DNA from 2 places in the Paenibacillus sp. AK002 genome. Region 2 is predicted to be linked to the other one. Evidence: a T-box and tRNA genes for the amino acid it is inferred to sense, from the RefSeq annotation. Region 2 holds a T-box; the other holds one or more tRNA genes.
The links. A T-box is a leader RNA that pairs with one kind of tRNA and senses whether it is charged. The one in region 2 lies ahead of M1D70_RS07340 (arginine--tRNA ligase), so its partner is inferred to be a tRNA-Arg.
Positions count from the first base shown of each region.

Region 1: it has a tRNA-Arg gene. The T-box ahead of M1D70_RS07340 (arginine--tRNA ligase) is inferred to sense a tRNA for this amino acid. The anticodon was not compared.

Region 1 covers NZ_CP096377.1:211,674-228,047, forward strand. Annotated here, with positions in the region: gene M1D70_RS01030 (SIMPL domain-containing protein) at 1-673, shown strand, start outside; gene M1D70_RS01035 (ABC transporter ATP-binding protein) at 1,080-2,051, shown strand; gene M1D70_RS01040 (ABC transporter permease) at 2,048-2,896, shown strand; gene M1D70_RS01045 (ABC transporter permease) at 2,942-3,703, shown strand; gene M1D70_RS01050 (ABC transporter substrate-binding protein) at 3,769-4,821, shown strand; gene M1D70_RS01055 (hypothetical protein) at 5,055-5,309, shown strand; gene M1D70_RS01060 (PdaC/SigV domain-containing protein) at 5,449-6,522, shown strand; gene clpP (ATP-dependent Clp endopeptidase proteolytic subunit ClpP) at 7,130-7,726, opposite strand; tRNA gene M1D70_RS01070 (tRNA-Arg) at 7,889-7,963, opposite strand; gene M1D70_RS01075 (sugar-binding transcriptional regulator) at 8,221-9,264, shown strand; gene gap (type I glyceraldehyde-3-phosphate dehydrogenase) at 9,364-10,368, shown strand; gene M1D70_RS01085 (phosphoglycerate kinase) at 10,564-11,745, shown strand; gene tpiA (triose-phosphate isomerase) at 11,825-12,577, shown strand; gene gpmI (2,3-bisphosphoglycerate-independent phosphoglycerate mutase) at 12,578-14,122, shown strand; gene eno (phosphopyruvate hydratase) at 14,172-15,461, shown strand; gene M1D70_RS01105 (S-layer homology domain-containing protein) at 15,760-16,374, shown strand, end outside.
Region 2 covers NZ_CP096377.1:1,732,050-1,739,902, forward strand. Annotated here, with positions in the region: gene M1D70_RS07330 (GNAT family N-acetyltransferase) at 1-173, shown strand, start outside; gene M1D70_RS07335 (hypothetical protein) at 235-675, shown strand; gene M1D70_RS07340 (arginine--tRNA ligase) at 760-2,622, opposite strand; T-box leader at 2,683-2,908, opposite strand; gene M1D70_RS07345 (class I SAM-dependent methyltransferase) at 2,967-3,731, opposite strand; gene M1D70_RS07350 (EamA family transporter) at 3,876-4,304, opposite strand; gene M1D70_RS07355 (GNAT family N-acetyltransferase) at 4,437-4,880, shown strand; gene M1D70_RS07360 (DEAD/DEAH box helicase family protein) at 5,027-7,825, shown strand.

The DNA of each region.
Region 1 (16,374 bases), 1.5 Mb from region 2:
AACCGAGGTGCACGCGGCGGAGGCAGCACAGCAAAACCTTCTTACCGTACTTGGTAAAGGCGAGATCTCGGTGAAGCCAGATATCGTTTATCTTTCCATCGGGGCAGAATCATATGCGGAAACCGCAAAATCCGCACAGAAGAGCAATGCGCTGAAAATGGATAAGATTACGAAGCTGTTGAAGGAAACCTGGAAGATCGACGACAAGGATATCAAAACCGAGCAGTTCTACGTACAGCCTAACTATACGTACTCCGATGAGAATGGACGTAAAGTGAAAAATTACACCGCCTATCATTCCCTGGAAGTTACGCTTCGCGATCTGAGCAAGGTCGGGGATCTGCTCGATGCAGCATCCGAAGCCGGCGCCAATTCCATTGGCAACGCCCGTTTCTCGGTTGAGAACCGCGATGCGTTCGAGGCTCAAGTGATTGATAAGGCGATGGCGAATGCAGACCTGAAGGCACAAGCGATGGCAAAGGCGTCCAAGCGTCAGCTCGGTATCGTGCTGAACATTGTGGAAGGTTCCGTTGGCGTAGATACCATCTATGGCCTCCAAAAAATGGCAATGGAGGCTCAGTCCACGGCAGCGGACGCGGGCGCAAACACCTCTGTGAAGCCGGGCGAGATCAAAATCACGACACAGCTGTACGTGCAATACCAGCTGAAGTAGTTCGCTGTAATCGACGCAGCATGCGAGAAAACCGTTCATTCCGGTCTTTATCGGGTGAACGGTTTTTTCGCATGTCATTTAAAAAATGAAATACCATTTTCCGGTGCCATATCCGGCCCTTCCCCTGTCGAAATACTCAGAAAAGTGTTGTGTATAGGGGGAAAACGAGGTATAGTGAATATGCGAAAAACTGAACTTTGATCTAACGTTTAAAGCCATACCCATGGATATGGCTTTTTTTTCTTAGTAGAGACTTCTAACCGCCTCCACCCTTAAGAAACGGATTCTGCCAACCTGAGCACAACAGGCAGTAGGACCGTTTCTTCTTAGTGGAGAACGTTTTTGTGCATACTGGTAATAGGATGTACACATGGAACGAACAGGTCACATTTTGAAGAAGGGGTTGATGCATGTGATTGAACTTGTCCAGATCGAGAAGCATTTTCAGGGACAAGCGGTCGTGCATCCGCTGTCGCTCTCCATTAAAGAAGGGGAATTCCTGACTTTGCTGGGCCCCAGCGGCTGCGGCAAAACGACGATTCTCCGAATGATAGCAGGATTCGAGCAGCCGACCGAAGGACAGGTATGGCTGGCGGGTCAGAATGTGACGGATATGCCTGCGAACAAGCGGGATTTGAATTTGGTATTCCAACACTATGCTCTGTTTCCGCATATGACCGTAGAAGACAATATCGCTTTTGGACTGAAAATGAAAAAAATGCCGCGTCAGCTCATCAAGGAGCGCGTGGACGAGGCTGTCGCGATGACGCAGCTGACCGCCTTGCGGGAACGCTTCCCGCACCAGTTGTCCGGCGGACAGCAGCAGCGCGTGGCCATTGCGCGCGCCATCGCCAACAAGCCGAAGGTGCTGCTGCTGGATGAACCGCTCGGCGCGCTGGATTTGCAGCTGCGGAAGAACCTGCAGTCCGAGCTCAAGCATTTGCAGCGGACGCTCGGGATAACGTTTGTATATGTAACGCACGACCAAGAGGAAGCCATGATGCTGTCCGACCGGATCGTCATCATGAACCATGGACGGGTAGAGCAAATCGGCACGCCGCGCGAGATCTATGCGAGACCGCAAACGCTGTTTGCCGCCACGTTTGTAGGGGAGAATAACGTCTTCTCCTCGCCTGAGGGGCTTTTTGCCGTACGGCCGGAGAAACTCATTCCCCAGCGGGAATCGGGTGCCAAGAAGAGCGGCGTGATTGAGGATGTGCAGTACCTCGGCAGCGTTCATAAGCTGCTGGTCCAATTGGACGATGAGCCGATGAAGGTCACGATTGCCCTCGATATCTCGGATGACCATCCGTGGGAGGTTGGCGAACGGGTTGGGGTGAACTGGAACGCCAAGGATGAGGTGATCATCGGACCATGAGGAAATCAAGGTTCCTGTTGACTCCGGTGCTGCTGTGGTTATCCCTGTTCCTGATCGTTCCGATGCTGATCGTGGTCGGCATTTCCTTTCTCTCGCGGGATTCGCTCGGGAATGTCGTGTTTTCCTTCAGTCTGGAAGGATACAAGACTTTTTTTGATCCATTATATTTGGGCATCTACTGGGATACCTTGGTACTGTCGCTGCTGACTACGGTGATCTGCTTGTTAGTCAGCTATCCTTTGGCCTATTATATAGCCAACGCTTCCCCGCGTATCCAAACCTGGGGATTGATTCTGATCACGGTTCCGTTCTGGATCAACTTTTTGATTCGAACCTATGCGTGGGTTCTGCTGCTCCGGACGCAAGGCGTGGTAAACAGCCTGCTGCTGTGGGCGGGATGGATCGACGAGCCGATTCAGATGCTGTATACGTACGGCGCCGTACTGCTCGGGATGGTGTATAACTTCATTCCGTTCATGGTGCTGCCGATTTACGTGGCCTTGGAGCAGATGGACAAACGTCTGCTGGATGCGGCTAGCGATCTGGGCGCTTCCAGATGGAAGGCATTCCGTCATATTACCTTGCCTCAGAGCAAGTCTGGCATCATGACGGGTGCGGTTCTGGTCTATGTATCGACTTCGGGGATGTTTGTCGTTACGGATATATTGGGAGGCGCCAAGTCCTCCATGATCAGCAATATCATTCAGCAGCAGTTCCTGGGTGCGCGCAACTGGCCCTTTGGAGCGGCGTTATCGGTTATTTTTGTGATTACGTCCCTGGTGCTGATCCTGCTCTTTAACCGGGCGATGCAAGCCCGCCATCAACGCGTAGGGGAGGGGAGATAAGTGAAAAAGAAGAATCACCCGCTGCTCGGGATTCACTCTTTCCTTATGATGGCTTTCATCTATGTACCCATCGTCATGATTATCATCTATTCCTTTAACGATACGCGGCTTAGCGGCAATTGGGAAGGCTTTACGATGGATTGGTATGTGTCGCTATTCCAGAATCGGCACGTGATGGAAGCGCTGATGAACAGTTTGACGGTGGCCGTCATCTCGACGATCGTTTCCACCCTGCTCGGGACCGCAGCGGCGCTCTCGCTTCGGAATTTGGGGCGTAAAGGCCGCAGCGGCATGAATGGCCTGCTGTATCTGCCGGTCATCATCCCGGATATTATTATGGGGCTGTCGCTGCTGGTGCTGTTCAGTCAACTGAACATGCCGCTTGGCAAGACAACGGTGATCATCGCCCATATCACGTTCAGCTTGTCGTATGTGTATGTTGTGGTAACGGCCCGACTGTCGGGGATGGGCAAACAGCTCGACGAGGCTGCCCAGGATTTGGGCGCCACGCCTTGGCAAACATTCCGGCACGTCACGCTGCCGCAGATTGCACCGGGCATTATCTCCGGCGCATTGATTGCTTTCACGCTGTCGCTGGACGATTTTATGGTTAGCTTTTTCGTCGCCGGCCCAAGCTCAACAACGCTGCCGATCTATATATACGCTCAGGTGAAGCGCGGCATCTCGCCAGAGATCAACGCGCTGTGCACGTTGCTCATACTGGTCAGCATCACGCTGATCCTGTTAGCCCAATATATTCTTAACCGCGGCAATGGGCAGAAGAAACACAAAACATTACCGATCTAAGCGATAGAAACGCTTTTTTCGAAATAAAATGAAAACATGCAAGTGGAAAGAGAGGAGATATTGAATTGAAAAAATCAAGATGGACCCGCCTGCTGACGGCAGGCATGGTTGCGGTATTGTCTGTAGGACTGCTGGCCGGCTGCGGCTCGGATAAGGAGACGCTTCATATTTACAGCTGGGCGGATAACTTCGATCCCGAGGTGCTGAAGGACTTTGAGGAGAAGTTCGACGTGAAGGTAACCTACGACAACTACGCGAACAATGAAGACCTGCTGGCTAAAATCAAGGCTGGCGGCAGCGGTTATGACCTCATTCAGCCGTCCGATTATATGGTCAAAACGATGATTGAATCGGAGCTGCTTGAGCCGCTTGACATGAATAATATCCCGAACTTCGTCAATATTACGGATACTTTCAAAGATCCGTCTTATGACCCGGGCAATAAATATTCGATCGTTTACACGTCCGGCGTAACGGGAATTGCATATAACAAGAAGTATGTGAAGGACGAAATCAACAGCTGGGAAGACCTCTGGAATCCGGAATACAAGGGCAAAGTCCTGCTTCTGGACGACAACCGGGAAATGATCGGCATGGCGCTGAAAAAGCAGGGGAAATCCAACAGCAGCACGGATGAGGCGGAAATCACGGCTGCATCCGATGAGCTGAAGACACTGCTGCCGAATGTCCTTGCGTTTGATACGGACAATATCAAGCAGAAGATGATTCAGGAGGAAGGCTGGATTGCCACGGTTTGGTCCGGAGACGCGGCGTTCATCGCGGCGGAGAATCCGGATGTGGCGTACGTGGTGCCTGAAGAAGGAGCGACCATATTCTCGGACAACTATGCGATTCCTAAAGGTGCGAAGAATAAGGAGCTGGCCGAGAAATTCATCAACTTCATGATGGAGCCTGAAGTCAGCGCCAAAAACTATGAATTTATCGGATACAGCAATCCGAACACCAAAGCGATGGAATTCCATAGCGAGGAATACCGCGCCAATACGATGATCAACCTGACGGAAGAAGAGCTGGGCCGTACCGAGTGGCTTGATAATGTCGGTGACTCGCTCTCCGTCTATGATCGTTTATGGACCGAACTGAAGAGCGGTCGTTAGTATAAGCTTCGGTTCTTCATATTTTTGTAATAAAGGAAGCCTGTCCCCTAAGGGGATGGGCTCTTTTTTTTGCAGAGCAGAATGAGACATTAGTCCCGAAGTGGGAAGAATTGGCCGATTTTCAGGAATTCCACCACAACTTCAGGATCCCTTTCGTTGTTATATATAAGGAGGGTGTATACCGTTTAGACCCGTTTTTTATAAATGGGGTATCCCGAAAAGGAAGAAGCAGCTTGAGTGATCTGACGAGCATGGGGTTTATTGCTTTGATTGTTGCAGGAATCGCGGCTGTTTTATTTCTAAATTTTTTCGGGAAAAGCGCGCTGCATCTGCTGCTGACGAGCATTCACAGTGCACTCGTTGGCATCGGCTTGATTCTTCTTGCTTACGTTGTACAAGGCAGTGAACTATTGCTGCTTGCGGGTTCAAGTGCTCTCTTGTTCGGTGTGTTTCTTAGCGCAGCGGCGTTCGTCCGGAAAGAATCATGAGAATGTATAGGTCCTATGGCATGGAGTCAAAATTGTCATTCACTTTGTTACCAATACATTGAAAGCTTTCCTTATAATGATTAAGGGTAATAGATTAACAACTAACGGAAACTTAATTTAACAAAGGTGGAATTCTGATATGAATCCTAAATTTCGTGTATGTGCATCATTAATTGCTACTAGTGTCCTGCTTGGTAGTCTTGGTTTGAGCGGACAGGTCATCGATGCAAGCGCCGCTAAGGCACCCGTTTCCGCCAGCCAAAAAACGTCGAAGAATGAAGTTGTACTGAAATGGAACGGCAAAACCTTGTCACAAAAAGGTCTAGTGCTGCATGGGGTAACTTATGTGCCAGCGACCGCTTTGCGGGATGGTCTGGGGATGCCTCTTAAATATGATTCCAAAAACCGCACGTATACACTGGGTAACGGCTATAACAAGCTGAGCGCCGCCGTGTATGCTGCAAGCGAAATCGGCATTCTGGTGAACGGTTCGTATGCCGGCGAGCCTGGCGGACAGATCATCAATGGACGTCTGTATCTGCCGTTCAAAACGATCAGCGAATACATGGGTGTTCAGGGACAGTGGAATCCTTCCTTGAAAACACTGAGCATGACACAGAAGAAGCTGAATGACATTACCATTAAATCGGTTGCGCTCAAGAAGAATATTCAGGGCGTAGACGCTGTTGTGAATTATCCTGTAATCAGCGGACTCGATAATGCGGAGGTCCAAGCCGAAATCAACAAAGTGTTGAAAGAAAATGCGTCCGGCGTAATCACCGGTGCGGAAGGAAACGCCGAGGAATTCCCGCCGTCGGAATCCAGTTTCCCTTACGAATTCAGCGGTGACTTCGTGGTCCATTACAACCAGAACGACATCCTGAGCATTACGGCGTATGATTATTCGTACACCGGCGGTGCCCATGGCATGACCTTCCGTAAAAGCTTCACGTTCTCCTTGAAGGACGGCAAGCAAATGAAGCTGGGGGATTTCATCAACATGCAGGGCAAGAACAAGCAGAAGCTGAACAACCTTGTGCTGAGCAAGATGAAGAAAGAGGGAGGTTACCTCGGCGGTTTTGAGGGAGTGCCTGCCGATGCCGACTTCTACGTGAAGGATAACGCGGCGGTGCTGTACTTCCAGCTTTATGAGTACACCGCCTATGCCTATGGATTTCCTGAGTTTGAGCTGAAGCTGAAAGAGTGGAAGTAAGAGTTACGATAGCGATTTGTGTAACTTGCAATCATTTATTAATTAATAAAGTTTCACTAGATACATGATGCTGTCCTGATGTAACACTGTGCCGGAACCAGTTGTGAAAAGTCCCCTGATCACGTGAGCGTGGAGTGTATACTCCTGCTTCCTGCGGTCAGGGGATTTTCGCGTTATCGAGAGGCTTGCCTCGATGACAACATGCCTGTCTTGTACATCTTGCACACTGTTTCTGCTCCCTGTACACGAATGGTTCGTAGTCCGTGGCAAGCAAGCCGTTCGGTGAAATCCTACATGAAAGCAGTGAGGGTGGTACTCTTTTATTTTCCCTCCCCTCAAGTTAAGGCAGGCCTTTTAGGAGGGGAGTCTTACCGCTTTAGGTTTTATTGAAAAAGTTGTCCCCTCCAGTGAGAATATCCCTGGTGGAGCAACGCGTTCGCCTTTGAAATCGGGAAACCTCCATATCTATTCATTCCAGTTTCCTGATTTCAACAGCGACCGAAGGGGATATTCTCACTCTCTTGAATCGAACTTTTTCAATAACTCCCCTTCAGAGGATAAGAAAGGGCAGGCACCGGATAACGGCGCCTGCCCTTTACTTCTTCTTTTATAAGCCTTGCGGTGGTGTGTTTTCCAGTACTTGATCGATCAGGCCATACTCTTTGGCTTCGTCAGCCGTCATGAAGTAGTCGCGATCAGTATCCTTCTCGATGCGCTCCAGCGGTTGGCCGGTGCGTTCGGACAGGATGCGGTTCAGCTTGTCGCGCATTTTCAGAATGCGGCGGGCACGGATTTCAATATCCGTGGCTTGACCTTGTGCGCCGCCGAGCGGCTGGTGAATCATGATCTCGCTGTTAGGCAGACCGTAGCGTTTGCCTTTGGCGCCTGCGTTGAGCAGGAATGCGCCCATGGAAGCAGCCATGCCGACACAGATCGTCGAGACGTCCGGTTTGATGAACTGCATCGTATCGAATATCGCCATACCTGCGGTAATGGAACCGCCAGGGCTGTTGATGTAAAGATGAATATCCTTCTCGGGATCCTCAGCCGACAAGAACAGCATTTGGGCAATGATGGAATTGGCGACCACGTCATTTACGTCGGAGCCGAGGAAGATAATGCGGTCTTTCAGCAATCTGGAATAGATGTCGTACGCCCGCTCACCGCGGTTGCTTTGTTCAACGACCATAGGTATAAAACTCACGTGGAAAACCTCCTCTTAAGTACCTCATATAAATACTGTTACCGTATTACCCACATGATAAACAATTTAAATCAAAAAGTCAAAGAAAGTCAAACTATTGAGTAAAAAAAAGAGCCGTTATGGGCACTTTAGGGTAATCAGTATAGAGAATAAATGTTATAATGGCGCGCCCGCGAGGAATCGAACCTCGATCTCAGGCTCCGGAGGCCTACGTCATATCCATTGGACCACGGGCGCACAAAAATCAGCAACGAAGTTGATTATACCGCATCTATTTGAAAAATACAATAGCGGACAAAACTTTGTTCCTATTATATAGACGAGCCGGTAGTTGGCCATAATGTATAAGAATGCCTGGGGTAGAGAAATATACTTTCGGACACTTGCAACCGGCATGATTATTGGTTAGAATAAGGGTGGGACTTAAAAAGTTTAACTGGGACATTTTACGACCAGGTAGGAGAGCCGAGACGAAGTTTGCAGGAGTGGAATGCATGCGTAACCTATTAGAAATACAAGAGCAACTTCTGCCGGATCTGATGGACACTCTTAAACGAAGGTATACCATCCTTCATCAGATCAAGTTGTCCGGAATTGTTGGCCGAAGAACACTGGCTTCATCGCTATCGATGACCGAGCGTGTTCTCAGAGCAGAGACTGATCTTCTGAAAGCGCAAGGGCTGATCGAGATTGAAACGCTCGGCATGCGGATCAGCGGCTCAGGGATATGCTTGCTGGAGGAGTTGGAACCGGTCATGAATGAGTTGTTCGGACTGGTTGAACTGGAAGAGAAGATTCGTCAGGCTTACGGGCTTCGTAAAGTGGTCATTATTCCCGGTGACAGCGAGTCATCTCCGGAAGTCAAACGTGAGCTTGGCCGGGCCGGAGCAAGAACGCTGCTTAACTTTGTCCAGGATGGAGATACGATTGCTGTTACAGGCGGCTCCACGCTCGCCGAAGTGGCAGAGCAGATGTCCTCTTTGCCTGGCGGAGAACCGTTGACAAGCACTTGGTTTGTGCCGGCGCGAGGCGGCCTCGGGGAGAGCATGGAGATTCAAGCGAACACCATTGCTTCCAAAATGGCTAAGCGCGTTGGGGCTGAGTACCGATTGCTTCATGTACCGGATCTGCTCAGCGAGGATGCTTATCAATCGTTGGTTCAGGATCAGCACATCCAGGAGATCGTGGATGTGATCAGGCGCAGCCGCGTCATTATTCACGGCATCGGAGATGCCATGGAGATGGCCAGACGGCGCAAGCTGGATGAAGGCTCTATCCGGAACTTGCAGGCAGATGGCGCGATCGCGGAATCCTTCGGCTATTATTTCAGCGAAGATGGCGAAGTTGTCCACAAAATGCTTACCCTTGGACTCCGGCTTGAGGATATTATGCGGACGGAGACCATCATCGGCATTGCCGGAGGGCAAGGCAAGGGCAAAGCGATCCACGCGGTGCTGAAATTCGGGCACGAGGACATTCTCGTTACGGATGAAGCCGCGGCATTGGAAGTCGAGAAGGAAATTGACGCCGGCATCTGAGTCCGCGGGCGTACAACTGATTTTTCATTATTGTTGTCTTGATTGGCTTAACGGCCAATCTTGAATATATAAATTTTACAAATATGGAGGGAACTACTCATGGTTAAAGTAGGTATTAACGGTTTTGGACGTATTGGACGTAACGTATTCCGCGCTGCGCTGAACAACAGCGAAGTTGAAATCGTAGCAATCAACGATTTGACGGACGTAAAAACGCTGGCACACCTTTTGAAATATGACACGACTCATGGCAGACTGAATGCAACTGTTGAAGCTAAAGAAGGCGCACTCGTTGTAAACGGCCGCGAAGTGAAAGTATTCGCTGAGCGTAACCCTGAAGCATTGCCTTGGGCTGAGTACGGCGTTGAAATCGTTGTAGAATCCACTGGTATTTTCACGGCGAAAGACAAAGCTTCCGCTCACTTGAAAGGCGGCGCTAAGAAAGTTATCATCTCCGCTCCAGCTACTGACGAAGATATCACCATCGTTATGGGCGTTAACGAAGACAAATACGATGCAGCTAACCATACTGTAATCTCCAACGCATCTTGTACAACAAACTGCTTGGCTCCTTTTGCTAAAGTTCTTGACGAGAAGTTCGGTATCGTTAAAGGCATGATGACTACGGTTCACTCCTACACGAATGACCAGCAAGTGCTTGATCTTCCGCACAAAGACCTGCGTCGTGCTCGTGCAGCTGCTGAAAACATCATTCCATCCACAACAGGTGCTGCTAAAGCGGTTAGCCTCGTTCTGCCACAATTGAAAGGCAAATTGAACGGTATGGCAATGCGTGTACCTACGAAGAACGTTTCCGTAACGGACCTCGTAGTTGAGCTGTCCCAAAACGTAACCCTTGAAGATGTAAACGGAGCTCTGAAAGCAGCTGCTGAAGGCCCGCTGAAAGGCATCTTGAACTACTCCGAAGAGCCGCTTGTATCCAGCGACTACAATGGCGATCCAGCTTCTTCCACTATCGATTCGCTCTCCACTATGGTAGTTGGCGACAACATGGTGAAAGTTGTTTCTTGGTATGACAACGAGTGGGGCTACTCCAACCGTGTCGTTGACCTCGCTGCTTACATCGCAAGCAAAGGTCTGTAATTGATCTAGCCATTCAATCGAAGAGGAGTTCCGTTCACGGGTCTCCTCTTTGGTTCATGGTTTTTCCTTGTTTTCATGCCAGAGCACTGGGAAGAATAGATAAGAATCCGGGCGCTGGTTAGACGATAGAGAGAGATACGAGAGCAACTGCATGCTGTCGGTGAGGAGAATAGTTTTCTTAGGAGGAACGTGGAGATGAACAAGAAAAGTGTACGTGATGTAGAAGTAAGCGGCAAACGGGTGTTTGTCCGCGTCGATTTCAATGTACCGCTCGAAGATGGTAAAATTACAGACGACACTCGTATTCGCGAGACTTTGCCGACGATTAAGTATCTGGTGGAGCAAGGAGCAAAAGTCATCCTGGCCAGCCACATGGGTCGTCCCAAAGGAGAGGTCGTAGAATCTTTGCGCCTGACTCCGGCAAGTCAGCGTCTGTCGGAACTGCTCGGCAAACCGGTAGCCAAAGCGGATGAAGCGGTAGGAGAAGCCGTTAAAGCTCAAGTCGAGAAGCTGCAAAACGGCGATGTGCTCGTACTTGAAAATGTTCGTTTTTACCCTGGTGAAGAGAAGAATGATCCAGAACTTGCGAAGCAATTCGCTGAGCTGGCCGATCTGTTCGTGAACGACGCGTTTGGTGCTGCTCACCGTGCGCACGCTTCGACAGAGGGTATTGCTCATCATCTTCCGGCCGTATCGGGATTGTTGATGGAGAAAGAGCTGTCCGTTCTCGGCAAAGCCCTTTCGAATCCGGACCGTCCTTTTACCGCCATCATCGGTGGATCCAAGGTTAAGGACAAAATCGACGTGATCGACAACCTGCTTACGCTTGCTGACAATGTCATCATCGGCGGTGGACTTGCTTACACGTTCTTCAAAGCTCAAGGCCATGAAATCGGTCAATCTCTGCTTGATAAAGAGAAGCTTGATGTGGCACTCGGTTTCATCGAAAAAGCCAAAGAGCTGGGCAAAAACTTCTACCTGCCGGAAGATATCGTCGTTACGGACGAATTCAGCGCAGACGCGAATACCAAGGTCGTTGATATCGACGGCATCCCAGCCGATTGGGAAGGCGTTGACATCGGTCCTAAGACTCGCGCCAAGTATGCAGAAGTGATCAAGAACTCCAAACTTGTCGTGTGGAACGGTCCTATGGGCGTATTCGAAATCGCTCCGTTCAGCAACGGTACTCGTGAAGTGGCACAGGCCTGTGCGGAAACGGAAGCTTACACGATTATCGGCGGCGGCGACTCGGCTGCAGCAGCGGAGAAATTCGGCCTTGCCGACAAGATGGATCACATCTCGACAGGCGGCGGTGCATCCCTTGAGTTCATGGAAGGCAAAGCACTTCCTGGTGTTGTGGCACTGAACGATAAATAGATTGAGGAACTGCATTGGATAGCAAGTGGATGAAGTTTGGACCCTGGAGAATCTTCGGGGGAATAAAGGAGTGAATCGTGTGAGAACACCTATCATAGCTGGTAACTGGAAAATGTTCAAAACTGTTCCGGAAGCAACTTCATTTATTGAAGATGTGAAGGGCAAAGCGGAAGTAGAAGGCGTGGAAAGCGTGATCTGCGCGCCGTTTACCAATCTTCCTGCATTGGTTGAAGCGGCAAAGGGCACGAATATCAAAATCGGTGCACAAAATCTTCATTTCGAAGACAATGGCGCCTTTACGGGTGAAATCAGCGGCTTGATGCTGAAAGACCTGGGCGTGGACTACGTCATTATTGGACATTCCGAGCGCCGTCAGTATTTTGCTGAAACCGATGAGATCGTGAACAAGAAGGTACATGCGGCATTCCGTCATGGTCTTCTTCCGATCGTATGCGTTGGCGAGAAGCTGGAAGAACGCGAAGCCGGCCAAACCAAAGACGTGTGCAAAGTACAAACAGAAGCAGCGTTCGCAGGTGTTCCTGCTGATCAAGCGGTTCATGTCGTTATTGCTTACGAGCCAATCTGGGCAATCGGAACGGGCAAATCCTCCACGGCAGAGGATGCGAATGAAGTCATCGCCTATATTCGCGAACTCGTTAAAGGCCTGTACGGCGAAACCGTTGCAGACCAAGTTCGCATTCAATACGGCGGCAGCGTGAAGCCTGAAAATGTAGCGGAGTATATGGGACAAAGCGACATCGACGGCGCGCTCGTTGGTGGTGCAAGTCTACAACCGGCTTCCTACATCGCACTCGTTGAGGGGGCGAAGTAAATGTCTGCTCCAAAACCCGTAGCTCTGATCATCATGGACGGTTTCGGGCTTCGCAACACCGAGGTGGGCAATGCGGTCGCTCAAGCGAACAAGCCTAACTACGACCGGTATTTGAAGCAATATCCGAACACCACGTTGACCGCTTGCGGCGAAGCCGTAGGCTTGCCGGAAGGTCAAATGGGGAACTCCGAAGTGGGTCACTTGAACATCGGCGCAGGCCGGATCGTGTATCAGGATTTGACCCGCATCACGAAGTCGATTCGCGAAGGAGAATTCTTCGAGAACGAAACGCTGGTGGAAGCCGTTCGCGCTGCCAAGAACAACAACAAGAAGCTGCATCTGTACGGGCTGGTATCCGACGGTGGCGTTCACAGTCACATTGAGCACATGTTTGCGATGCTGGATCTTTGCAAGAAGGAAGATTTCCATGACGTATACATCCATGGTTTCATGGATGGACGCGACGTGGCACCGGACAGCGGCAAGCAGTTCGTTAAGGATCTGATTGCGAAGATTGAGGAAGTGGGCGTTGGCCAAATTGCTACGCTTTCCGGTCGTTACTACGCAATGGACCGCGACAAGCGTTGGGACCGCGTCGAGAAGGCATACCGTGCGATGGTGTACGGCGAAGGCCCTAAATATACGGATCCGCTGAAAGCCATCACCGAATCCTACGAGAAGTCGGTCTATGATGAATTCGTAGAGCCGACCGTCATGGTAAATGGCGCGGGAGAACCGGTAAGCCTGGTGGAGAGCGGAGATTCCGTCATCTTCCTGAACTACCGTCCTGACCGTGCGATCCAGCTGTCCCAAGTGTTCACGAACAAAGATTTCCGTGGTTTCGATCGCGGACCGAAATTCCCGCAAAGCTTGCATTTTGTCTGCTTGACGCTGTTCAGCGAGACGGTGGAAGGCTTCGTCGCCTACAAGCCGAAGGATCTGGACAACACGCTGGGCGAAGTGCTGGTTCAGCACAACAAGAAGCAGCTTCGCATTGCGGAAACGGAGAAGTACCCGCACGTGACGTTCTTCTTCAGCGGCGGACGCGATGTTGAGCTTCCAGGCGAAACGCGCGTATTGATCAACTCGCCGAAAGTGGCGACGTACGATCTGCAGCCGGAGATGAGCGCCTATGAGGTGGCGGATGCTTGCGTGAGAGAAATCGAAGCGGATAAGCATGATGCGATCATCTTGAATTTCGCGAACCCGGACATGGTTGGTCACTCCGGTATGCTGGAGCCTACCGTTAAAGCGGTAGAAACCACCGATGAGTGCGTTGGCAAAGTGGTGGATGCCGTTCTTGCCAAAGGCGGCGTGGTTATCATTACGGCTGACCACGGAAATGCGGACATGGTATTCGACGAGAATGGCCGTCCATTCACCGCGCATACCACGAACCCGGTTCCGTTCATCGTAACGGATGAGAACGTAACGCTGCGTGAAGGCGGTATTCTGGCCGACATCGCACCAACGATTCTTGATCTGATGGGGCTGCCGAAGCCTGACGAGATGACGGGAACCTCCATGATTGCAGCACGTAAATAAGTAGTTCATAATGGAACATAAACATAACATTTCAAAGGAGACTATACACATGACTATTATTTCTGATGTATATGCACGCGAAGTCCTTGACTCCCGCGGCAATCCAACCGTAGAGGTTGAAGTATACCTGGAATCCGGTGCAATCGGTCGCGCTATCGTTCCATCCGGTGCTTCCACTGGCGTTCACGAAGCTGTTGAGCTTCGCGACGACGACAAATCCCGTTACCTGGGCAAAGGCGTTCTGAAAGCCGTTGAGAACGTGAACGAAATCATCGCTCCTGAAGTGATCGGCATGGACGCTCTGGACCAGCTCGGCATCGACAAGCTGATGATCGCTTTGGACGGTACGCCAAACAAAGGCAAATTGGGTGCGAACGCCATCTTGGCCGTATCCATGGCTGTAGCTCGCGCTGCTGCTGATGCTTTGGATCTTCCGCTGTATGTATACCTTGGCGGATTCAACGCCAAACAACTTCCAGTACCTATGATGAACATCGTGAACGGTGGCGCTCACGCGGACAACAACGTTGACGTACAAGAATTCATGGTATTGCCTGTTGGTGCACCTAGCTTCAAAGAAGCTCTTCGCATGGGCGCTGAAATCTTCCACAACCTGAAATCCGTTCTGAAGGGCAAAGGCCTGAACACGGCGGTTGGTGACGAAGGCGGCTTCGCTCCTAACTTCACGTCCAACGAAGATGCACTGTCTTCCATCATCGAAGCGATCGAAAAAGCCGGCTACAAGCCAGGCGAAGATGTATTGCTGGGTATGGACGTTGCTTCCACCGAGTTCTTCAAGGATGGCAAGTATGTTCTGGAAGGCGAAGGCAAATCCTTCACGCCGGCAGAATTCGTTGACCTGCTCGCTTCTTGGGTAGACAAATACCCGATCGTAACCATCGAAGACGGATGCTCCGAGGACGATTGGGAAGGTTGGAAATTGCTCACCGAGAAATTGGGTAACAAAATTCAGCTCGTGGGCGACGACCTGTTCGTTACGAACACGGAGCGTCTGGAAAAAGGCATCAACGAAGGCATCGGCAACTCCATCCTGATCAAAGTAAACCAAATCGGTACATTGACTGAAACTTTCGATGCGATCGAAATGGCAAAACGCGCAGGATACACGGCTGTCATCTCCCACCGTTCCGGTGAGTCCGAGGACAGCACGATTGCTGATATCGCAGTGGCTACTAACGCAGGTCAGATCAAAACGGGTGCTCCTTCCCGTACCGACCGTGTGGCGAAATACAACCAATTGCTTCGCATCGAAGACCAATTGGGCGAGCTTGCTCAATACAACGGCTTGAAGTCGTTCTACAACCTGAAGCAAAAATAATTGAAATAAGAGAAAGCCCGGCTCCTGCTTTTGAGGGAGCTGGGCTTTTTTGCGTTCATTTGAGAGCTGCGGGGTTAGGGCTGCACACTCTGTTATCGTGCCGTGTGGCGGTGCGTATATCGGCTCCGGTCGCTGTTAAAATCGGGAAGGCCGGAATAGAATAGGCTGTGCGACGACCGGGATACACTGGTAGATCTACAAGCCTATCTTTTTATAGTTCAAGTTTCCTATATTTGCCGTTATAATGATGAAGACGGAAGTTATAGGAAAAATACTAGAAGTAAGGTGGCTTGAATCTATGAAACGATCACTCCAACGATCGAGAAAATGGCTGATTCTGCCTGCGGCTATGCTGATCGCGGCAGTCTTATCGGTCCCCGATGCCCATGCAGCTGACGTTCAGCAGCTGACGGGAGATCGAACGAAGCAGGATATCCTGAATAAATGGCAGCAGTTCAAACCCATGGATACTGGCACATCCTACATGGGGCCTGAACGAATTTACATGGAATCGCCAAACGTCGCCGTACCCTATAAGGCAGGGACGATAAAACCGGAATATATCGAGGACGGCCTTCGCGCCGTCAACTTTGTAAGATACCTATCCGGCCTGCCCGATGACGTGACAGCCAACCCTTCGCTTGCAGGGCAGCAGCAGGCGGCAGCGCTAGTAAACGCTCTGCATCAAAAGCTGAGCCATTATCCAACCATGCCGGAAGGCATGGACGATTCGCTGTATACTTCAGCGAAGGAAGGAGCGAGGACAAGCAACCTTTACGGGGGCAGCCCGACCTTTTATGACAATGTTCTTGGTTATATGGCGGATAGCGGGGCTACGAATATCGACCGCGTCGGACACCGCCGGTGGATCATCAATCCGGAGATGAAACAGACCATGTTCGGCATGGTACAT
Region 2 (7,853 bases):
TGGAAGAACAAGCGAAGAAGCGGGGCTATCGTCTCTCGCGCCTCGAAACAGGCGAACCGCAGAAGGAATCCGTTCATTTTTACAAGAAGCTGGGGTATGCTCAGATTGAACCGTTTGGCGAATACATCGGGAGCGAATATAGTTTATGTTTTGAGAAGAGTCTGACATCCTAGCCATTTGGTCTTATAATAGAAGAAAAAATATTTTACGAACCCTATCGAGGAGGCATCGAGCATGCAGCTTACTAAAATATCACAGAATACCGCCATTCTATTGGAGCATGCCAGAAAATCGGGGCTGACTTCTTCCGATCTGCTGGAGGCTGTGCGCTCTGGTGAGGCAGAAAGATTCCAAATCGCCAATAACGGTCATTTTCACTATGAGGAATTATTCTCTTACGCAAAAGAGCATGGGGAAGATCTGGAGAAGGCCGTTAGCGAGGGGTACCAAATTACGTTTAATACCCGCAACGGGTTGAAGATCTGGCTGGAGGAAGCCTTCCGCATCAGCTCGGAATCCGATTTCAGCGTGGGCGAGGGCATTATCGAAGGATTGAAGCTCCAGAAGGAGCAGTTGGCTCGCTTGAAGGAAGCGCTGGCTGTCAACTGGACCCTGCAGGAAGAGCCGGCGGCAGACGGCGTTCAGGTCAGATTGACCGTCAGAGGATTGCAATAAAATAAGATAGCCACCGTACTTGATCAACATAATAGTACGGTGGCTTTTTTATAAGTCTTGATCCGCTCATTCATCAGAGTGAATTTACATCCGGCTCGGAGTAGGCAAACCCAGCACCTCCAGCGCTTCGCCAAGGGTGTTCTTGAATAAGGAAGTGAGCCATACACGGAATTGGAGCACTTCTTCCGCCGCCTTCAGAATCGGGCATGCCGAGTAAAAATTGTTGAACAGGGAGCACAGCTCATAGGTGAAGTTGCAAATGGCACTAGGAGATAGATCCCGTCCGGCGGCATATAAGGTATCATGCCAGGTGCTAATATGCCGCAGCAGCGCATGTTCCGCTTTTTCCATGGCAGGGAACCGGGCAGGCACAGACGGCGTAACCTCGGCTTCTTGAGCTTTATTAAGCACGCTGAGTGCACGCGCGTAGGAATAGAGCAAATACACCCCCGTATTTCCCGATATTTCAGTGGCCTGCTTCAGATCGAACACCACCTCGGTTTGCAGTGCAAAGCGAAGCAGGTAGTAACGGATGGAGGCGGTTGCGATCGCATGGCTGGACAAACCGTTTTTATCGGACCGGGTGTCCTCGATGACCTTGGCTACTTGATGAATAAGCTCGGTGATTTTGATCCCGATTCCTTGACGTCCGGACATCGCATAGGATGCCTTACCGTCGGAAGTATCGATGCCGAGATCCGCTGCAGCGGAAGGGCTTAACGAGACGACGCCGTAACTGACATGGCGCAGCTTCTCAGCCTCTTGTTGGAAGCCCAGGCCTTCCAAAGCCTGCTTCACCATCGCCTGCGGGTACTGCTGCCTGTAATCAATGACGTTGATGACCATGTCCGCTTTGCCGTAAGTACGCTCCTCGCCGTGCGAGCTCGTCGTCCAAACCTCGTCGGTGAATTTTTTATATACAAAATCATTGGAAAGCACGCCGTATTTCCACAAGTGGTAGGCGATGTCTTTGGCGGTGTAAGTCAGGATGCCATTGGAGCGCACCAGCACTTTATCGATGCTGTGGTCCGACTCCGCCTCGTCTCCGGCTTCGGTTCCTGATTGCTTGAGCACCCAGCAGCCTGCAAGTTTACCCTCGGTTTCCTGATGGAACAGCGGGGTATTCTTCAACAGCTCGAACGCGGACGCCCAGAATCCCTCCCTAACAATGCTGCTCTCCCATACAAGCAGATCGTATTCAATGCCGAACTGCTTCATCTCCTCAAGATGCTCCTTAACGATTCGCTCGGCAACGAGCAGTCCAATCCAGGAAAGGTTCTGATTGCCCTCTTCCAATGCGTGCAGAACCTCGGTCCGATGCTGAACCAGCCCCGGCTCCCTTTCGTAGGCTTTATTGGTGCTTGAGTACACGTCCCAGCAGTAATCGCCGAACCGGGCATGCTCCTTCGTCAGGGGCGTGTGGAGCAAGCCGACCACCGTATCCGCCAGCTGATTGCCCAGGTCGTCGATATAATTATGCACCTCGACCTCGTAACCCAGCTTCCTCATTAATCTCACAAGCGTATCTCCGATACAGGAATTTCGAAGATGCCCGATATGGGCGGACTTATTCGGGTTGATGGACGTGTGCTCAATGACGATCTTTTCGTTAGCTGCCGGGGGGAGTTCAAAATGGTGGCTCGCCCAATACTCCCAATCGATGCGCAGATTCATAAAGCCCGGGGCGACAATCTCAGTCGAGCGGACGAGCTGTTTGTAGGATGCGTCCTGCTCGAGCTCGGCTTGGATCAGCTCGGCGATTTGCAGGGGAGCCTTGCGGAGCACCTTCGCAAGCTGCATCGCAACGTTGGTTGCGTAATCCCCATGTTCCATGCTGGCAGGCTGCTCGATCCGAATCGGAGTGGACTCCGGAAGTTTGGTGCCGTAAGCTTCGCAGACCTGGTTCACGGCTTGTTGAAGGCTCGAAATAATCTTTTGACTTAACACGGTAAATCCCCCTTTGAAAATATAAAAACGACTCAGAAAATCAAAAAAGCCCCCATCTCCTAAAGAGACGAGGACTTGTGCTCGCGGTACCACTCTTGTTGTTAAACCCCGCAAGGGTCTAACCACCTTCATACGATAACGGCGTAAGCCGGGGCTCCCTACAGCATGGTGCTTCGGAAGGCCATCTCCTGGGTCCGCTTCACGGCCGACTTTGTACCGGTTTCCACCCTCCCGGCTCGCTTGGACTAAAGTCAAGTGCAGTTACTCTCCCAATCAACGAAAATAATATTCTCAAGTTTTTTCATATTATAACCATTCTATTTAGAAAAGCAACCCCCAAATGGCTAAATCTTTTCTGCAAATACTCGCAGGCGCCGGTAATCCGCGTAGAAAGCATCCTCTTGCCATAGCGTCGATTGAGCAGCTTGGCTGATGCGAGCGATCGCTTCGTCCTTCGCTTCAGGCGAGAATCCGGCAAAAAAGCAATCGCCAAAATGCAGCAGCCAAAACTTTATGCCGTTCTTGCCTTCGGACAATCGTGTGGGACGGTCGAAATGATGGGCGAGATGCACGCGGAACCCTTGGGCTTCTAGCAGGCTGGCATACTGGCCAAGACTAGGAAAATACCACGGATTCCGGCTGTCCGCATCGATTCCATAATGATCGGCGAACACGGTTTTCAAGGCTTGGTAGATGCCGTCTATATTCCCTTTGCCTCCGAACTCGGCAACGAATCGGCCGCCGGGTTTAAGGGCTCCATGTACGGAGCGTACCACGCCTTCAGCATCCTTCATCCAGTGCAGGGCCGCGTTTGAGAAGACGGCGTCGTATGGCGTTTCGGTTTCGAAGTTCTCGCCATCCCCGGCTAGAAACGGAAGTCCAGGATATTTGCTTTTGGCCCGCTCAATCATCTCGCTGGAATAATCCATGCCGGTGACATGAGCGCCGGATTTGGAAATTTCATGAGTCAAGTCGCCGGTTCCGCAGCCCAGATCGAGAATCCGTTCTCCGGGTTGAGGCGCCAGCAGCTCTGCCGCTCCTTTTCCATAAGCAGATACAAACGATAGCTGTCGATCGTAATCGTAAGGCTTCCATACTTGCTCTGACATAACAACACCCCTCCACGCATGATTTATCCTCATTGTGACATGATTGTCTTATAATTAGAAATATATAAATTCGATAACATTGATAGGTTTTAACAATAAATGAATAAACAAAAAGCCGCTGTGTCAGCGGTTTTATGCAGGGGACTATTTAACGGCAACAAGAAGCGCGCCAACGGCAATGAGTGCAACGCCGGCTGCGTTAATCCAGGAGATCTTCTCACCCAGAAACACAAAGGCCAGAATCACGGCAATGACCACGCTCAGTTTATCGATAGGACCTACCTGCGATACTTTGCCGTATTTTAACGCCAGAAAATAAAACAGCCAGGACAAAGCGCCCGCGATGCCGCTGAGCACAATAAAGCTGAGTGCCTTTTTTTGAACCAGAATTTCTCCGAGCTCCGAGAATTTCCCCTGAACCCCTACGACCCCTAGCAGAAACAGGGCCATAATGACGGAGCGAATGGCCGTTGCCGAATTGGCATCGATGTTTTGCAGGCCTATTTTTCCGAAAATGGCCACAAGTGCCGCCGTGACTGCCGACAGCAATGCGTATACAAGCCATAATGGCATGCGTACCTCTCCTTTTTGACAAGATAAAGTCTCTGATTAATGTACCGGATTCCTTTATAATAGTATAGAGCAATTTGAAGGATCTCATGAGTGTTCAAAGGATTGAACGACTTGGAAAGGGTTGGATGAAAAATGACACATCATATCGCGGCTTATACGGAAACTTACCATGATCAGCTGGTGGAATTATGGCTTCGTGCCGTATCTCAAACGCACGATTTTCTGACGGAGGAAGATATCCGGTTCTATTATGGCATGATGCAAAGCGGGGCACTGAGGTCCGTGGAGATCTGGATATGCTTGAATACGGAACAGCAAGCGATTGGATTTATCGGACTGGACGGCTCCAAAATCGAGATGCTGTTTGTGGATCCCCTGCACCACGGCCAAGGGACGGGAACAAAATTGATCCGGCATGCCGAACGGCTGAAGGGGCGTGGACTTCAAGTGGATGTGAATGAACAGAACCCCAAGGCCCACGCTTTTTATAAAAAATACGGATTCGTGCAGATCGGCCGTTCGGAGCTGGATGGTTCCGGAAAGCCGTTTCCGCTACTTCATATGCAGCTGCGGTAATGTCATGGATCGGCACAGCTGAGTCCACGATAATCGCGAGTATAGTATTTTCGAAACGCAGCCTTTCTTTGGTCAAAGAACATCGATAGACAGTATATTTTAAGCTATCCAATGAAAAAGGGAGTGCAGCTAAACTGGAGGAGTCAATGAAGTTTTTTCCGAGCAACCTGTCGTTTCGCTATCCTTGGCGCTCCTATCAGAAGCGCGTGCTTCACGGGCTTGACCATCATCTGAAGAATCGCCAACTGCATCTGGTGGCGCCGCCGGGTTCGGGGAAGACCGTTCTTGGACTGGAGGTCATGCTTCGGATTAATCGGCCGACGATTATATTGGCTCCCACCATCACCATTAAACAGCAATGGGCAAGCCGTCTTGTGGAGCTGTTTCTTGACGAAGATGTCCAGCCGGAGTGGGTCTCGACCTCGCTCAAGCGACCGGCATTGGTAACGATTACGACCTATCAAGCCCTCCACAGCCTGATTAGTGCAGCAGGGCAGCCGACTTCTGCGAAGAAGGTCACCGCGGGGATGGTGCAAGCGGACCAAACCGGTGATGAGAATCAGGAGTTTTCGGATACGGGCATGGAAGACGCTGAGGCTGAACCGGCCGGGAGGGACGGTGTCCGCGAGGATGATATCACGGACGGTACCGAGGCTCAAGAAGCTCTGGAATTGTTGAAGCGGCAGGGATATCATACACTCATTTTTGACGAGGCGCATCATCTTCGAATGTCTTGGTGGCAAAGCGCCATGCAGCTGTGCGAGATGCTGGACGAGCCGACCAAGATCGCGCTTACGGCCACTCCGCCATACGATGTCAATCCGAGGGAGTGGCAGCGGTATATCGAGCTTTGCGGCCCTATCGACGAGGAGATCAGCGTGCCCGAGCTGGTTCGCCATGGGGAGTTGTGTCCCCATCAGGATTATATCAGCCTGACAAGGCCAACTCATGAAGAGGCCGCTAAGCTGCGGGAATTTCGAATGCAGGCACAACAGGTCAAAGACGAGTTGGTCCGGGATGAGTTTTTGGCGGAGTTGATCGTCCATCACCCCTGGATAACACGGTCCGAGGCGTACATGGAGGACATTTTGTCTTCCCCGGGGTATTACTCCAGCATGGTGCTCTATCTGCGAGCGGCCAATCGCCCGATCTGGAAGGAGGCGTTGAAGCTGCTCGGCATGGAAGAGAAGGAAACGCCCGACTTTACGGAGGAGTGGCTGGAGGAGCTCCTTGGCGGCATGCTGTATAAAGATGCCCATATTGATCGCGAGCTGCCGGAGTTAAAGGCGTTGCAGAAGAGGCTCAGCCGGTTGGGGATGATTGAACGGCGGAAGGTGTATATGAGATCGACGCCTGCGATTGATAAAATGCTGGTCCAGAGCGTTTCGAAACTGCACAGCATTGGCCGCATTCTTGAATTCGAGCGCTCCATGCTGGGGGAGAGCATGCGGATGGTGATCTTGACCGATTATATCCGCAAGGAGGACCTGCCGAAGGATGCGGACGACGAAAAACCGCTGCATCGGCTCGGAGTTGTCCCGATTTTTGAGCTGATCCGCAGGCAGCTAGCGGAGAAAAGCGGCTCCCGGGGCGAGCACGAGCTGCCCATCGGCATTCTGACAGGCTCCTTTGTGGTGCTCCCGGTGACGGCTATGCCCCTGGCTATAGCTTGCGCCGAACGCCGGGGCCTCCGCTTGTCCGAACGCCCCCTTGCCCACGACAGCCGCTATGTAACGATAGATGTTCGAGATGCAAATCGCTCGGCTATCGTCGCCATGATAACGGAGGTGTTTTCAGAGGGGGGCATTCAAGTGCTGATCGGTACGGCGGCTCTTCTGGGCGAGGGATGGGATGCTCCCGTGATCAATTCCTTGATCATGGCATCGTATGTAGGCTCGTTCATGCTGTCCAATCAGATGCGGGGACGGGCGATCCGGGCCCAACGCGGGAACCCGGATAAGACCGGAGCGATCTGGCATCTGGCATGCGTCGATACTTCCCAAATCGATGGGGGCGAGGATTTGAGCTCGCTTGCGCGCAGATTTCGATCTCTCGTCGGTCTATCGATCTCGCATCAAACCATAGAGTCGGGCATGGAGCGCATGGGCCTTGATCTTCGGAAAAACCCAACCGCAGAAAGCATCAACGCCTATAACCGCGACACATGCGAGCGGGCGAGGCAGCGGCATCTTTTGAAGGAGCGATGGAATTCGGCGATTGCCCTTCACAGCTCCATGACGGAGGAACTGACGGTGGATCGGGAGCGTATTCCTAAGCCTTTGATTTTCTCGCATACGGTGAAGGCCGTGCTTGCTTTTGCCGTTGGTTTGGGGCTGGGCGCCTTCATCGAGACGTTAACGTCGCCGCATTTGCTTCAATCGGACGCGCCGGCTTGGTTCAGCCTGCTGTTCTCGGTCGCCATTGCCTTGATCGCATCCGGTCCTTGGATATTTAAAGCCGTCAAAATGGTAATGCGTCATCAATCGCTGGAGCGGAGCATTCGAGAAGTGGCTCTGGTCGTGTATACGTCGCTATACGATATGGAGCTGGTCGAAACCGAGCCAAGCCTTCACCGGTTGAGAGCGGAGGAGGAAGGAGGAGCCGTCGTGTGTTGGATGAAGGACGGAACCACCCAGGAAAAAACGCTTTTCCTGAATTCGCTGCAGCAGGTGCTGGACCCGATCGAGAACCCGCGTTATCTTTTGTACCGCGAAGCGCGCGGCTGGTTTTCGACCAGGCGGGATTACCATGCCGTGCCGGAGGAAATCGGGCGTCGAAAAGAGCATGCGGAACGCTTTGCCCGGCTGTGGCGCAAGCATATCGGTCCGGCCGAGCTGGTCTACACCCGTACGCCGGAAGGCAGAAAAATGCTCCTGACGGCGCGAACGCGGGCTTTGTCCTCCATGTTCGTGAAGAAATCGGAGCGGGTTAGTGCTTGGAGGTAGAGGATCCTGAGTGTTCGCGGAATGTGGA